DNA from 2 places in the Halotolerantifilum yawarlongkerapense genome. Region 1 is predicted to be linked to the other one. Evidence: riboswitches for the same ligand, from Rfam matches in the RefSeq annotation. Region 1 holds a riboswitch; the other holds the start of a gene.
The links. Region 1 has a riboswitch for S-adenosylmethionine ahead of metF (methylenetetrahydrofolate reductase [NAD(P)H]). Riboswitches for the same ligand answer to the same signal wherever they lie in the genome.

Region 2: it holds a riboswitch for S-adenosylmethionine, as region 1 does, so the genes downstream of both, metK (methionine adenosyltransferase) here and metF (methylenetetrahydrofolate reductase [NAD(P)H]) in region 1, are expected to answer to the same signal.

What each region holds. Positions count from the first base shown of each region.
Region 1 covers NZ_CP199719.1:1,285,120-1,293,020, reverse strand. The annotation lists gene ACULM0_RS06320 (FAD-dependent oxidoreductase) at 1-939, shown strand, start outside; SAM riboswitch class I at 1,124-1,233, shown strand; gene metF (methylenetetrahydrofolate reductase [NAD(P)H]) at 1,312-2,235, shown strand; gene ACULM0_RS06310 (hypothetical protein) at 2,219-2,902, shown strand; gene ACULM0_RS06305 (homocysteine S-methyltransferase family protein) at 2,899-5,316, shown strand; gene ACULM0_RS06300 (GNAT family N-acetyltransferase) at 5,306-5,800, shown strand; gene ACULM0_RS06295 (IS30 family transposase) at 5,960-7,009, shown strand; gene ACULM0_RS06290 (hypothetical protein) at 7,200-7,460, shown strand; gene ACULM0_RS06285 (PAS domain S-box protein) at 7,708-7,901, shown strand, end outside.
Region 2 covers NZ_CP199719.1:1,529,302-1,537,202, forward strand. The annotation lists gene ACULM0_RS07425 (sigma-54 interaction domain-containing protein) at 6-1,412, shown strand; gene ACULM0_RS07430 (NAD/NADP octopine/nopaline dehydrogenase family protein) at 1,696-2,796, shown strand; gene nhaC (Na+/H+ antiporter NhaC) at 2,798-4,210, shown strand; gene metK (methionine adenosyltransferase) at 4,328-5,512, opposite strand; SAM riboswitch class I at 5,600-5,709, opposite strand; gene ACULM0_RS07445 (two-component system sensor histidine kinase NtrB) at 5,820-7,181, opposite strand; gene ACULM0_RS07450 (response regulator) at 7,184-7,552, opposite strand; gene ACULM0_RS07455 (PAS domain-containing protein) at 7,587-7,901, opposite strand, start outside.

The DNA of each region.
Region 1 (7,901 bases):
GCTGGTCTGGAGATCGGTGCAACGCGTGGAATCAAGGTCGATCACAATTACCTGACGAACGATCCAGATATCTACGCTGTCGGTGACGCGATCGAAGTCTTCCACAAGATCACGGGCAAACCCACGCGATTGGCTCTCGCTGGCCCCGCCCAGCGACAGGCGAGAGCTGCGGCTGATCATATGTACGGCATCCACCACAACAATAACGGTGTCATCGGTTCTTCCGTTGTTCAGATCTTTGAGCTGGGTGCTGCCTCCACGGGCCTCAACGAAAAAACCTGCCAGGCCGCTGGACTCAGCTACGATGTGGCTTATGTGATTCCTGGTGATATGGTGGGTCTGATGCCCGAGTGTAGCCCTATGCATTTCAAGCTGATCTACGAATACCCGACGGGTAAAATCCTCGGCGCACAGGCCATCGGTGTCGGCAACGTGGATAAACGCATCGATGTCATCGCCACGATGATCACCATGGGTGGGACACTCGAAGACCTCAAAGAACTCGAGCTTTGCTACGCTCCTCCCTTTGGAACGGCGAAAGATGTCGTGAACTTTGCTGCCCTCGTAGGTCTGAACTTGCTCTACGGTAAGTTCAACCAGGTGCGCGTATCCGAAGTGAGGAACCTCGTGGAAAGCGACGCCTTCATCATCGACGTACGCGAGCCCGACGAGTTCGCAGAGGGTCACCTCGTGAACTCTGTGAACATCCCGCTCAGCGAGATCCGCAATCGCCTCGATGAGATTCCGAAGGACCAACCCGTGTACCTACACTGCCGCTCTGCGCAGCGTAGCTACAATGCGGTACTGGCTCTCCAGGGTAACGGGTTTGACAACGTGTGCAACATTTCGGGCTCTTATCTGGGCATTTGTTGTCACGAGTACTTCCGCGATCAGACTACGGATCGCGAAAAGATCGTTACCGCTTACAACTTTAATTAGTCATAACCGGACCCTCCACAATGGAGGGTCTTTTTTCAACAGAAACCATGAGAAAGTCGGCGGGCCTCCTACGAGCGTCGGTTGCGAAGAAATTGGAAGGTTTCTCATCTGATCACTTGTCTGCAGGTGCCAATCTGTGGTAGGATGACTATCAATTAGAACCATTCAGACAATTGCATCGCATTTCTTATCAAGAGAGGCCGAGAGACAGGCTCGATGACGCCCGGCAACCAGCTGTTCCTAAGCATGGTGCTAAATCCTGCATTCCCCGATAAGGGGAATGAAAGATGAGAGCGTCAGATTATAAGATCAAGCGTCGCTTTCTATCAATAGAAAGCGACGCTTTTTTATTTCAGTAGAGGAGGAGAGACCATGTACATCCACGAGCTTGCGAAAAGCAACAAACCACTGATTTCTTTCGAAGTCTTCCCACCGAAGCGAAAGGGTGATCTCAGATCGGTCTATCGCACGATTGAGGAGTTATCCGATCTTTCTCCGGATTTCTGTAGTGTAACCTACGGAGCTGCAGGATCAGAGCGTGGCGAGGGAACCCTGCGTATCGCCGACTGGATCCAAAGGGAGGTAGGAATAGATGCTCTCGCCCACCTGACCTGTGTGGGAGCCACCCGTGAAGAGATGGAAAGGGTGCTCGACACTTTTTCCGAGCGCGGCATCCGTAATATCCTGGCCCTAAGGGGGGATCGTCCGGAGACGGAAGGACCTTTCACATCGGACTTCCACCACGCTTCCGATTTGATTCGGATGATTCGCAAGCGCGAGGCTTTCTCCATTGGCGCCGCCTGTTATCCGGAGGGGCATGTGGAAGCGAAGAGCCTCACAGCCGATCTTCTGCACCTGCGCGAGAAAGCGGGCGCCGGAACCGATTTCTTAATCAGCCAACTGTTTTTTGATAACGAGAAGTTCTATGATTTTCGCAAGGAAATGCGCTCGATCGATATCCATTCTCCTCTGTTCGCAGGGATCATGCCGGTGCTCAATAGACGTCAGATCGAGCGGATGGTGGCGCTCAGCGGCGCCACCTTACCCCCGAAATTCAGGAAAGTACTCATGCGCTACGAGCATGACCCGGATGCACTGCTCGATGCTGGAATAGCCTATGCCGTCGAGCAAATCGTCGACTTGTTCTCCAGTGGGGTTGATGGGATCCATCTGTATGTGATGAATAAACCGGAGGTTGCCCGTCGTTTGGTTCGATCGACACAGAGTATCGTCAAGATGCTCAAGGCGGAGAAATCCGGTGAAAGCAGTGTGAAGCCATATGCTCAAGAAGCGTAAAGAACGCATGCGAGAACAGATCGATCGCACTGCCCTCCTCTCCTACCTACACCATGGGGGAGCAGGACTCCATTCAGAACAGGAAATGGCCATTGAAACGGCCATCGATGAGGTCATCGCAATTTCGAATCCGCGGGCCATCGCTCACGTCTTTCGACTGGCTAGCGTGGAAAAGGGTGTAGCGCTCCAAGAGGGGCCGACCCTCTTATCGCAAGATCTCGCCCGAACGCTTACAGGTGCTGAGGAGGTGGCGGTCGTGGCCTGCACCTTGGGCCACGAAGTCATGCGACAGATCAAGAAGCGCATGATGACACGTCCCTCGGAGGGTGTTCTTTTCGATGCCGCTGCCTCTGCCTTGGTCGAAGCGCTGGCCGAAGTGATCCACAGGGATTTGCCCCGATCCAAAGAACAAACTGTTGGGATACGCTACAGTCCCGGATACGGCGACCTGTCGTTGGAAAGTCAAGAGGAGCTACTTGCGCTGATCGGCGCACAAGAACGACTGGGGATTCACACCAACGCAGGGCATCTGATGATTCCAGAGAAGTCGATTTTATTTCTGGTGGGTATCGGACCAGAAGGTTTGATGCAAACATCGGTAGCTTGTGACCACCGATGTTTGCAATGCGATGCAAAGCTATGTCTGACAGAAAGGAGTCGCACATGAATCGATTCATTGAGCAGCTCAAAAGAGGGATCATCGTTTTTGACGGCGCTATGGGAACGGCTCTACAGAAAAAAGGCTTACCACATGGCATGCTACCGGAGGCTGTGGCTATCGAGCACCCCGATTGGCTAGAAGAAGTCCACAGGGCGCATCTACTGGCAGGTGCCGATGTGATCACTACAGCAACTTTCGGTGCGAACGCAATCAAGTTGAAAAAGGGCGGGTTCACGCCTGAAGAAGTCATTCCGAAGGCGGTGGCCTGTGCACGGAAGGCCATTGACCAACTTGGAGCAGATGATAAGGAACGATTTATAGCCCTCGATCTAGGCCCGATCGGCGGTCTCATGGCCCCTTACGGCGACCTGGATTTCGACGAAGCCTACACTCTGTACGCTGAACAAGTGAAACTGGGCGTCTCCGCTGGCGTGGATCTGATGCTTATCGAAACACAGACCGATCTACAGGAAGCGCGCTGTGCACTCTTGGCGACAAAAGACCATACAGACCTACCGGTGATTGTCACCATGAGCATTGAAGAGAGCGGTCGTACTTTCATGGGAACAGACACGGAGACCATGGCCACCGTTCTCGAGGGCATGGGCGCCACGGCCATCGGACTGAACTGTTCCTTTGGACCCGAGGGGCTCTTGTCCCATATTGAGAATCTTCTCAGCAGCACGCATCTACCGATCATGGTCCAACCGAATGCCGGCCTCCCCACGGTTCGATTCGGACAAACTGTTTACGAAAAGCCGGATGCGGCTTTCCTTTTTCATGCGCGCACTTTTTTTGATCGGGGTGTTTCGATCATGGGCGGTTGCTGTGGGACCACGGCAGAGCACATCCAACTGATCCGACAGGCTGCGGATCAAGCGCCTTTGGTAGAGAGAAGGATCTCGCATATCGCCCGGCTGGCCTCCCATCGCCGTGTTGTCCGCTTGGCGCAAGGGCCACTGATCGTTGGAGAACGGATCAACCCCACCGGACGTCCGGCCATGAAGGAAGCTCTGAAAGCAGAGCGCTTCGATTATCTCATCGAGGAAGCGATTCGTCAGGTAGAAGAAGGTGCCGATCTGCTCGATGTGAACATCGGGCTCCCGGGTATCGATGAAGTGGCGCTTTTACCACGGCTGGTCATGGAACTGCAGACGGTGGTCGATGTGCCTCTTGTGCTCGACTCCTCTGATCCAAAGGCTCTCGAAGCTGCGCTCAGGGTCTACCAAGGAAAAGCACTGATCAACTCAGTGAGCGGGAAAGTGAATAGCCTCGATCACATACTCCCACTGGTCAAACGCTTCGGGGCATCGGTGGTCGGCTTGTTACTCGATGACAGCGGACTACCGGAAACGGTAGACGAGCGATTGGAGATCGCCAGACAGATCCTAAAAAAAGCTACCGCGCTCGGCGTTCATCCGAAGGATCTTGTCATGGATTGCCTCACCCTGCCCGCTGGAGCCAAGCAGGAACAGGTCGAGCCTACACTAGAGGCACTTGAGCGCGTCAAAGCGACATACGATGTGCACACCATCTTGGGCGTGAGCAACATCTCCTTTGGCCTACCGAACCGTGAGGCGATCACCCGCACCTTCACAGCCCTCGCCATCAGCAAGGGTCTCGACCTGGTCATCGCCAACCCTGGGCAGGCTTCTGTTGTGGAGACGGTTCATGCCGCCCGTTTGCTCCGGGGAACGGATGTGGACGGAAGAGGGTTCATCGACCGATATGGAAAATCTAACGACGATTCATCGACTCAGTCTGAGACCATCATGATGACGATGTCAGAGGCCATTAGGGCGGGGCACACGAGAGCGGCCTTGCGTGCGCTCGATGAACTACTGGAAGAGAAAGATCCCCTGGAGATTATCAACGATGAGATGATTCCGGCTCTCAACGTCGTCGGGGAACAATATGAGGAGGGAAAACTCTTTTTGCCGCAACTGATCCGGTCGGCGGAGGTGGCCAAGGAGATTTTTGCGGTCCTCAAGGTAAAAATGGCACAGGCAGGGCAAGAAGAAGGGCCCAGCAAGAAGATTCTTTTGGCCACTGTGGCACACGATGTACATGATATCGGTAAGAACATCTTGAAGGTTGTGCTCGAAAACTACGGGTACACGGTCGTTGATCTGGGCAAAGATGTCCCTGCGTCAAGAATCCTAGAGGTTTGTCGACAAGAGGAAATTCCCCTCGTCGGTCTCAGCGCCCTCATGACCACCACTGTGACCAGTATGCAAGAGACGATCGCATTGATCAAAGACCAGCTTCCCAACACTCGCGTGATTGTGGGAGGGGCTGTGCTCGATGCACAGTATGCTCAGACGATCGGTGCCGATGCCTACGGACAAGACCCCATGGAGATGGTACGTTATGCAGAAGCATTATTCCAGCAGGAGAGGAGCCCTTCCAATGAACGCTAAGATCAGAACATTTGAGGAGAAGGATCTCGAGTGGGTCATCCGACGCCACGTGGCCATCTATGGTGAGGAAGAGGGATTCGACGATACCTTTGAGCGTTATGTGGCGGAGCCTTTGACAGCGTTCTGGGCTGACTTTGATGCTGAGCAGGAGAATCTCTGGATTGCCGAGGTAGAGGGGTCGCCCGTGGGCGCCGTGGCCATCGTGAAGGCACCGGAGGGATGGGCTCAGCTCAGGTGGTTTTTCCTCGATCGCGAGGCCAGGGGGCGGGGAATCGGGACCAACCTCTTACGAGAGGCCGTGGCCTTTAGTCGTGAAAAGTACTATGCCGGGATCTTACTTTGGACGGTAAGTCAGCTCCTACCCGCAAGAGCCCTTTACGCTCGTTTTGGGTTTGTGAAAATGGAAGAAGTACCGCACCAGATTTGGGGACAAGATTTGGTAGAGGAACGATGGGAGCTGATCTTAGAAAAGGCGGAGCGATAAAAATCCAGTGGCTCTCCCTCGTACCCACTTCATCGGGTACAAGCAATGCGTGAATAATATGCTTGATTGTAAAATGAAATTGAAACAATAAAAAATCCATAGTGTGCCAACCTGTAATATAATTAGTTCACCACAAACAATTATAAGGAGGGCATCACTATGGATACCATCAATGATACACCAGTTGACCGAAAGAATAAACATCTAAGTGCATTTGAGCGGGGTGAAATTGCATCTCTGCTCAAAGAGGGCTACAGCGCTTATGCCATCGCAAAGAAGCTAGGACGAGCGTATAACACGATTCGAGTCGAGCTCGAAAGAGGTACTGTCACCCAGATCAAAAACGACCGCGAGGTAAAGATCTACTATCCAGATACCGGCCAGCTCATTTACGAGCGTAATCGGGAAAACTCGAAGAAACAATACAAGCTGCTCCAGGTCAGAGCTTTCATCAAGCATGTAATGAAACAGTTCAGAAAGAGCAAACATTCGATCGACGCCATCGTTGGGCAAGCTCGAAAACTAGGGCTTTTCGCACCCTCAGAAATGGTCTGTACGAAGACCCTTTACAACTATATCGACCTAGGCCTTCTTGAGATCATCAACCTTGATCTCCCTCTGAAAGTTCGTCGTTCGAGTAAACCCGCTCGCGTACGGCAGAATAAGCTCAAGCTAGGGACAAGTATCGAAGAACGCCCAGAACATATCAATGACCGCAGCGAATTCGGACATTGGGAGATTGACACGGTCATCGGCAAGAAGACCACGGGAGAGCCTGTACTCTTGACGCTCACAGAGAGGCAGACGCGTTATGAGTTGATCATCAAGATACCCAGTAAAACGGCACACGCCGTTATGGAGGCTCTAGAGGAGTTGACTATCACATTTGGAGCGTTCACCCCGAAGGTCTTCAAAAGCATCACGAGTGATAATGGCACCGAGTTCTCAGGTTTAGCTTCACTAGAGGAGCACATCAAAACCAGCGTCTACTTCGCTCATCCCTATACCTCAGGTGAGCGTGGCACTAACGAGCGGCATAACGGAATGATCAGGAGGTTCATCCCAAAAGGGAAAAGCCTAAATGACTTCTCTGCTGAGTATATTGCTTGGATCGAGCTCTGGTGTAACACATTGCCTCGCAAAATCCTGGGGTATAGCACCCCTGAAGAAGCCTTTGAGGAAAAACTAGGATTACTTAGATGCAGTTAGATTAGTCCATCGGTTACATATTGGCTCACTATTTCAATTTGCTATTGCAATCGAGGGCGTGAATAATATTCATATAAATATATAATTATGCATTGACAATCCCTGCACACGTGGTATAATTACCATTAAATAAAGTGTTTATGCAAACGGATGCATAAATTATGATGTGTGGAGAGGAAGGGTGATCTTTATGAAACAGTATCTATTGCTCGAGAACGGTCTACAGCTACAGTGCTCGATACCAGTTGAAGAAAATATGGTGGGTTGCGTCATGAAGAAGGATGGTGCGAGCTGGGAACTAACCTGCGGTGAGTTGGGTGCCTTTGCTATCGATGCTGGTCCATACAGCCTCTTGTCTTTTGATCAGATGATGGGCAAATATGTAATCGATGAATTGCCGGTAGAGTATCATCTCCATGATTTAAAGACCATGATACCAAAGGCAAATTAATATGAAAGAAATCGAGCGGCGAAGACATACAATTGACTGAACACCTTTTCCTCATGATATTTTTGAGAAAGAGGTGTTTTTTGTTGCATTGGTTCAGATCGGCCCCTGCGCTCTTTGGGTATTGAGAGAAAAATCTGATTCCTATGGCATTTGTAGGAAGTCGACATAGCGATTTCAGCTTTTTATAGGTATAATAGAATTAGAAGCTTTCAAATTATTCGAGAAGATCGATAAGGTTGGTGAAAGTATGCTCAGAGATCGACATGATGAAGTGCTTTTTGAATTCTCATTTGATGCCATTGCTCGTGTGGATCGGGAGCATCGGATTGTTGCTGTCAACAAGAGCTTCGTCGAGCTATTCGGATATGATGAAGAAGAGTTGATCGGGCGTGATCTCGACCGGATCATCGTCGATGAGGCGGGCTACCAGAAGGCAAAGTA
Region 2 (7,901 bases), 240 kb from region 1:
TTAGCATGAAAGAGTTACCGTGGATGTTAAATTACGTCGATTCCATGATGGTCGTTGATAAGAACCTGCAGGTGCTCTATACCGTTCGGATCAACGGGTGGTCCGAATCCGAGCCCATCGTCAATGATTACAGCGCCTATTCGAATATGTACTACTTCGATGTCTACCCGCAGTTGGACCCACAGGAAAGTACCATGAAGACCTGTTTGAAAACGGGCAAGGTCATCTACCAGAAGAACCAGACCTTCAAAGATTTTCGCGGTCGCATCTATCACACGAACAACATTACCTTTCCCATCATCCGTTTCGGTGAAATCGTCGGGGCCATCGAGCTTTCCCAGGATCGCACCTCCCTCGACGACCTCCAACGGTCGTCGGAGCGGACGAAGCCTAGGGACCCATCGCGGACCAACCTGCACGCCTACGATCACCACATTACTTTCGATGACATCATCACGCAGAACAGCGAGCTCCTCGACACGATCGAGCGCGCCAAGCTTTATGCCAAACTGGACAGCCCGGTCCTTCTCTACGGAGAAACCGGCACGGGTAAAGAACTCTTCGCCAGCGCTATGGTCAACCACAACCCCGATCGCAAGGGGCCCTTTATCACCCACAACTGCGCGGCCACACCCGAGAACCTATTCGAGTCCATTCTCTTCGGTTCGACCAAAGGAGCCTTCACCGGTGCGGAAGACAAGAAGGGCCTCTTTGAACTGGCCGATGGCGGCACACTCTTTCTCGACGAGCTCAACTCCATGCCCATCCACCTGCAACCTAAGCTCCTGAGGATCCTACAGGACGGCATGGTCCGACCGCTGGGTAGTACCAAGGAGACACAACTGGAGGTCAAGGTCATCGTGGCCATGAACAAGAATCCGCTCGAACTGATGAGAGAAGGAAAACTCCGCGAAGATCTTTTCTATCGGCTCAGTAGCAACACCCTCTACCTACCTCCTCTTCGCGAGCGCAAGGAAGACATCTACGTCTACGTCGAACACTTCCTCAAGCAGGCCAGGCAGCGTGGAGCCGGGGCCCAGCGCCTGTCCCCAGCACTGATGGATCTCTTTCTCCACTATTCCTGGCATGGCAACGTACGGGAACTCAAACACGTGGTCGAGGCAATGACCACCATCACTTCCGATCGCATCCTACAGACCAAGCACTTACCCGCCTATTTCAAAGAAGCGGTCAACAGCCTTCAAAACCAGGAATCCTCACAAGATCTGGAATCCTATACCAAACGCCCGATTCAAATGTCCCTCAGAAAACACCTGGAGAAGGTAGAGCGGGAGATGATCCTGCGTGCCCTGACGCACTCCCGAGGAAATATCGTCAAGGCGGCCGAGATCCTAGAGTTACCGCGCCAGACCCTCACATACAGAATGAACAAGCTGGATATTACCCCCTAGACCCCGTCTCGGTGACAGTTTTTCGCCATTTCAGGATCGTTAGTGACGAAAAGCCGTCACATCTTTCGGAAAACGTTTTTCATATGCTCATTTATTGGCATTTTGTAATGGTTCAAACTGCACACTTCGCTCAAAGTTAGTGATTGCAACCCTTCTAACCTTTTCAGAATATTGGCACAGCCTTTGCACTATCCTAGGGTAGATCATTCTCAACAGACAGAGAAGATCACATGGAACTTACCGGATTGTACAAGCAAAGGACTGAAAAGGGAGGAAGTACAGTATGAAAGTAGCCATCTTAGGATCGGGCAACGGAGCCTGTGCAGCGGCGGCAGACTGGTCACTGGCAGGGCATGAGGTGAGTCTCTTTGATTTTGAGGCTTTTCCAGCACAAATCGACAAACTCAACCGGGACAAGGGCATCCGAGTAGAAGGTGAACTGGAGGGGTTTGCCCCCATTCTCTATGCGGGCCACGATATCGCCGAAGCCATCCGCGACGCCGCGTTGATCCTGGCCATCGGGCCCTCTTTTAGCACAGAGCCCTTTGCCGAGACCATCAAAGAAGTCATCGAGCCGAATCAGGTCTATATCGTCTGCCCCGGTTCCTTCGGAGGCGCCCTGATCACGAAAAAAATCTTCGGCGATCACCCCAAAGCCTCACAAGTCTTGATCGGGGAAACATCGACGCTCCCCTATGCCTCTCGGATTCTACCTTCGGGCGGCGTCAAGATTTTCCTAAAACTCAGGGGCGGTCTCTACCTCTCCACCATTCCCAGTGGCGACCTCGACAAAGCGCTCAAACTCTTCCAAGCGGTCTATCCCCATACGGAAGGCGCAAAGAATGTCTTTCAGACCATGCTCCAGAACTCGAACCCCGTCCTCCATCCCTCGATCACACTGATGAATGCCGCTCTGATCGAACGGACCAACGGCGACTTCCTTTTCTACGAGGAGGGCATTACACCGGGTGTGGCCAATCTCATGGCTGCCGTCGATCGCGAGCGCCTGATGATTGCAGAAAAGCTCGGCGTCACGATTCTACCGGACAACGAGCTCGGCGTACTCCAGGGCTATATGGAAGAAGCCACCTACCACGAAGGCTACACCAAAGCTCCGGGCTTCCAGGGGATCAAGGCGCAATCCGCCCTCGACCACCGCTATCTCAATGAAGATGTCGGCTACGGTCTGGTCTTCATGTCCCACATGGCCGACCAACTGGGGATAAAAACCCCGCTGATCGACTCCGTGATCGCTGTAGCCTCTGCTGTCCGACAGAAAGACTACCGATTCGAGGCCGTGCGTACCATGGCCACCATCGGGATCACGGTCAACGAGGTCTTGGATGAAAAATTTGAAGCTCTCTACCAGAAAGAGGTGAACTAATATGGATCGATCTTTACCTAGCTTGAATGCATCCCTGGCTATCTTGCTCTTCATGATCGTGGGTATGTCCACAGGTGTTTTCCTCCTGAGCATCCCCATCCATATCACCCTGCTCCTGGTCACCTCTTTTGCGATTTTGGTCCTGATGCTCGGTGGTGCCAAATGGGAGGCCATCATGTCGTCCATCGAAGAAGCCGGAAAGCTGGCCCTCCCTCCGCTCCTGATCCTTTACATCATCGGTACCCTGATCGGAACGTGGATCGCCAGCGGTACCGTGCCCCTGATCATCTACTGGGGCTTGAAGCTGATCAACCCTTCTATGTTCTTGGTCACCTCAACGATCATCGCAGCCATTGTGGCCCTGGCCACCGGTAGCTCTTGGTCCACCGCCGGTACGGTGGGTGTGGCGCTCATGGGCGTCGGCGCTGGTCTCAGTGTGGACCCTGCCATGACGGCAGGTGCCATCATCTCCGGTGCCTACCTGGGCGACAAAATGTCACCCCTCTCCGATACCACGAACCTCGCACCAGCCGTGGCAGAGGGTGATCTCTTCGACCACATCAAATCCATGATGTACACCACGGTACCCGGATTTGCTATCACCCTGGTGATCTTTGGTGCCCTGGGGATGAACTACGGTGGTACGGTCAACACCGCTTCCATCGATGCCATCCTCCAGGTGATCGAGCAGAACTTCAACCTCAGTATACTCACGCTCATCCCACCGGCCATCATCTTAACGGCCGCTATCAAAAAGGTCCCTTCCCTGATCACGCTGGTGAGCGCCACTCTGGCCGCGGCGGTCTTGGCCATCTTCCTTCAGGGAGAATCCGTCACATCCATCGCCGGCATCTTGAATAGCGGTTACGCCTCTGCCAGCGGTATCGATGAAATCGACACCCTCCTGAGCCGCGGGGGGCTCCAGAGCATGAACTGGACGGCCAGCCTCGCCATGCTCGGCATCACGCTGGGCTCTGTACTGGAGAAGAACGGCGTCCTGGAAGTGCTCCTCGGTCAAGTGGTCCGCCTCACCAAATCCATCGGTGGACTCGTCACCTCCGTCGTGCTCAGTGCCATCGGCCTCAATATGATCACGGCCAGCCAGTACACGAGCCTCGTGATCACGGGCCGCATGTTCGTCGGGGAGTACAAGAAACGCGATCTCCTACCCCAGACCCTTTCGAGGACTCTCGAGGACTCGGCCACGCTGACCTCGCCCCTTGTACCGTGGAACACCTGCGGCGTCTTCATGGCGGGTACCCTGGGCGTCAGTACCCTGGCCTACGCGCCCTATGCCATCCTTTGTTGGGTGGTCCCGATCATCTCGATCGTTTACGGACACCTGAACAAGTTCCAGTGGAAGACCGGCGAGATCGAGAGTGCGAAAGTCTACGCTGTCACCGCAGAGAGTTAAGACAAGATCAAACGGCCCCGGATCCTAGTTTTCTAGGATCCGGGGCCGTTCTCTTACCGCTAAAAAGGCACTTTCGTCGTTGCCTCGCTGATACTGCTTTTATTGTTTTGGGTCCGTTTACAGACCCGCTTCTTCCTTCAGGAGAGCAGCCTTGTCCGTGCGCTCCCAAGGCAGATCGATGTCCGTTCTACCGAAGTGACCGTAGGCGGCCGTCTGACGGTAGATTGGGGCGCGGAGGCCCAGCGTATCGATGATCGCAGCGGGGCGCAGGTCGAAGTGCTTGCGCACGAGCGTCTCGATCAGGTCTTCGTCCACCTTGTTGGTGCCGAAGGTTTCCACCAGGATGGAAACGGGCTCTGCCTTACCGATGGCGTAGGCCAGCTCCAGTTCGCACTTGTCGGCCAGCCCAGCGGCCACGACGTTCTTCGCCACGTAGCGGGCTGCGTAAGCAGCCGAACGGTCTACCTTCGTCGGATCTTTCCCGCTGAAGGCTCCGCCGCCGTGACGCGAGTATCCACCGTAGGTATCCACGATGATCTTGCGGCCCGTCAGGCCAGCATCACCCTGGGGGCCTCCGATGACGAATCGGCCCGTGGGGTTGATGTAGTACTTGGTCTCCGCATCCAGTAGGTCCTCAGGAACAATGGCCTTCACCACGTGCTCGATCAAGTCGGCCTCGATCGTAGCAAGGGCTACGTCCTCGCGGTGCTGGGTGCTGATGACCACCGCGTCCACGCGGTAGGGCTTGTCGTCGCGGTACTCTACCGTCACCTGGGTCTTGCCATCGGGGCGCAGGTAATCCAAGATACCTTCCTTGCGTACATCGGCCAGACGCTTGGCCATCTTGTGGGCCAGGCTGATGGGCAAGGGCATAAGCTCTTCCGTCTCGTTACAGGCGAAGCCGAACATCAGACCCTGGTCACCGGCACCGATGAGCTCGTACTTGTCCTGTACACCGCTGCGGTGCTCTAGGGACTCGTTGACGCCCATGGCGATGTCCGCAGACTGTTCGTCGATGGCCGTGAGCACGGCACAGGTTTCACTGTCGAATCCATATTTTGCACGGGTGTAACCGATCTCGCGAACGGTCTGTCTCACGACCTTGGGGATGTCTACATAGCAGTCGGTCGTGATTTCGCCGGCGATGAGCACGAGTCCAGTGGTCACACTCGTCTCACAGGCCACGCGGGCCTCGGGGTCTTGCATGAAGATGGCGTCCAGAATCGCATCGGAAATCTGGTCGCACATCTTGTCTGGGTGTCCCTCGGTTACTGATTCCGAGGTAAAAAGTCTTTTTTTCACAGTCGATACACCTCCAAAAGGGTTAGCTGAATAGGAAAAACTCCCGTTCTGGCATAAGCGCGCGAGAAGAGAGTCGGTTCTTTCGTCTCCTTATCTTCCAGGCATCCAGAGCGCCTGTAGGACTTAGCACCTTACCCTCTTTCAGGCAGGTTGCCGGACTTCGCGGGGCCTAATCCCTCCGTCTCTCGCAATAAGGTTATGTTGTTTTGCAGTTTGTACTATACCACAGGAAAATACCGTTAGCAAGAATTTTTCTTAGGAATACTAGATTTTTTTGTCCGCGTGACCACGTCTTCCCCAAAAGCCCTTAGCGGGGGAGACAGATCGTCACCGTTGTTCCCTGGTTTTGGTCGCTCGTCACATCGATCTGCCCGCCCATCTCTTTTTCCACCAGGTGGCGGGTCACGTGGAGGCCCAGGCCCATTCGGTGCGTCCCTTCCTTCGTGGTGTAAAAGGGATCGAAGACCCTGGCTAGGTCCCCTTGGGGGATACCCACCCCATCGTCTCGAATCCGGACCGCCAGGTCCTCATCCTCTCTCACCTCGATGGTCAGGGTCCCGCCTTCCTCTTTTTTTCCGATGGCCTCCAGTCCATTCTCGATCACTTGGAACAGGATCCGGTTCATCGGCACCTCCCTACAGGTGAAGGGAGTCACCTCATCCATGTCCACCTTTACCATCACTTGATCACCGATCAGGGGCGACAGCAGGGACAAGACCCGGTCTAGGGCTTCCCCGAGGTTGTAAGGGGTATTCCCTTCTTCCCTTTCTCCTTCCGTGTAGGAGGTGAAGGACCGGATCACCCCTTCCACATAGCCGAGAGCGCGGTCGATCTCAGACAGGAGGGACTGCGCCTTTCTTTCTCCAACCCTGTCTTTCTCCTCTTGCAGGGTCTCCAGCCTATCGCGTAAGACCTGCAGTGGAATCGCCAGCTCGTGGGACAAGCCCGCCGCGAGATCGCCGACTTCCTCCAGTCCCTCCTGGTCCCGAAGGGCCGTCTGGGTCCTCTCCAGTTCCGAAAGCACATCCGCTAGGTGCCGGTTCTTTAGGATCAGGGTCTCCTCGATTTTTTTCTGCAGGGCGATATCCGTTTTGTAGGCCACGTAGACCGTCTCATCGGCGAGATCGAGCGGCAAAATCCGAGCACGCTCCCAAAAAAGCGATCCGTCCCTGCGCTTGTTGTGGAACTCACCGAGCCAGGGACGGCCCGCCTTGATCTCCTGCCACATCTCTTGGTAAAAGGCGTCGGACTGCTCGCCCGAACGCAGGATGTTGGGATTTTCGCCGATGACCTCCACCAGCTGGTAGCCCGTCATCTTTTCAAAATGGTAATTCACATATCGGATGTGCCCGCGTTCATCGGTGACCAGAATGCTGTTCTCACCGTAATCCGCGATTTTCTTGAAGAGCTCCCGCTCCTTCTCCACCAGGGCCAGGGACAACTGATCGGCCAGGAGCTCGGCGAGCAGGGCGTACTTGTCCTTCATCTCGTGTAGCACCAGTTCCACGCGACCCCGACCGCCCCTCACCATCTCGTTGATCCGGTGGTGTTCCGTCTCCTTCTGGTAGGCCCGATCGATGGCGACTCCCAGTTCCGGGCAGGTCACGGCGATGTGAATCAAATCCTGGTCTTTGTAGGCCTCGATGATTCTCTTGATCTTTTCTTCCATGGCTAGGCCCGCCCTCCTTTTTGCTTTACACGGCGCGTGATGAAATCGATGAGCGTTGCGTCCGTCTGGTGCTTCAGGAGGAAATGATCGGCCCCCATGACCTTGGCGACGCTCTCGTGGGTGGGATCATCCTCTCCGGCGTAGACGACCAGCTCCGCCTGGGGCAGGGCCACCTTCATTTCGATCAGCATCTCGTAGACGGCTTTACCCGTCATCTCGTGATCGAGGACGCAGAGATCAAAGGACTCCTCCAGGTAATTGAGCGCCGAGTTCCCGCTATCCACCGCGACGCACTGCGTCACCGCCGGTGCGATTTGTTCCTGCAGCCGCTCCCGGCGCTCCGTCTCCCTCTCTATGATCAGTACTCTCATGCTCTAGGCTCCTCTCCCGGGAGAAAAATCTCCCTTACTCCTCCCGCACTTCGCCCTCCCAGTTGGGCTGGGCGCTGGCTCCAGACAGTAGCAACACGAACAGCGAAGTTTCGCCCTCGTTGTTCTCTATGCGGTAGATCCGCACCCAGAGGGAGGTGTCGGGACCTCCCCCCAGGATCGGTCGGGCTTCTCCCCGCCATCGCCCATCTGTCTCCAGACACGCGAGCGCTTCCTCCCTTTCTCCCTCGGCCACAAGCATCTTGAAATCCATCTGTTCCTTGAGACCCACACCCCAGACATTCCGCTGGAAGGGTCGGTTGGACCACTGGATGATGCCCTCGCTATCGGC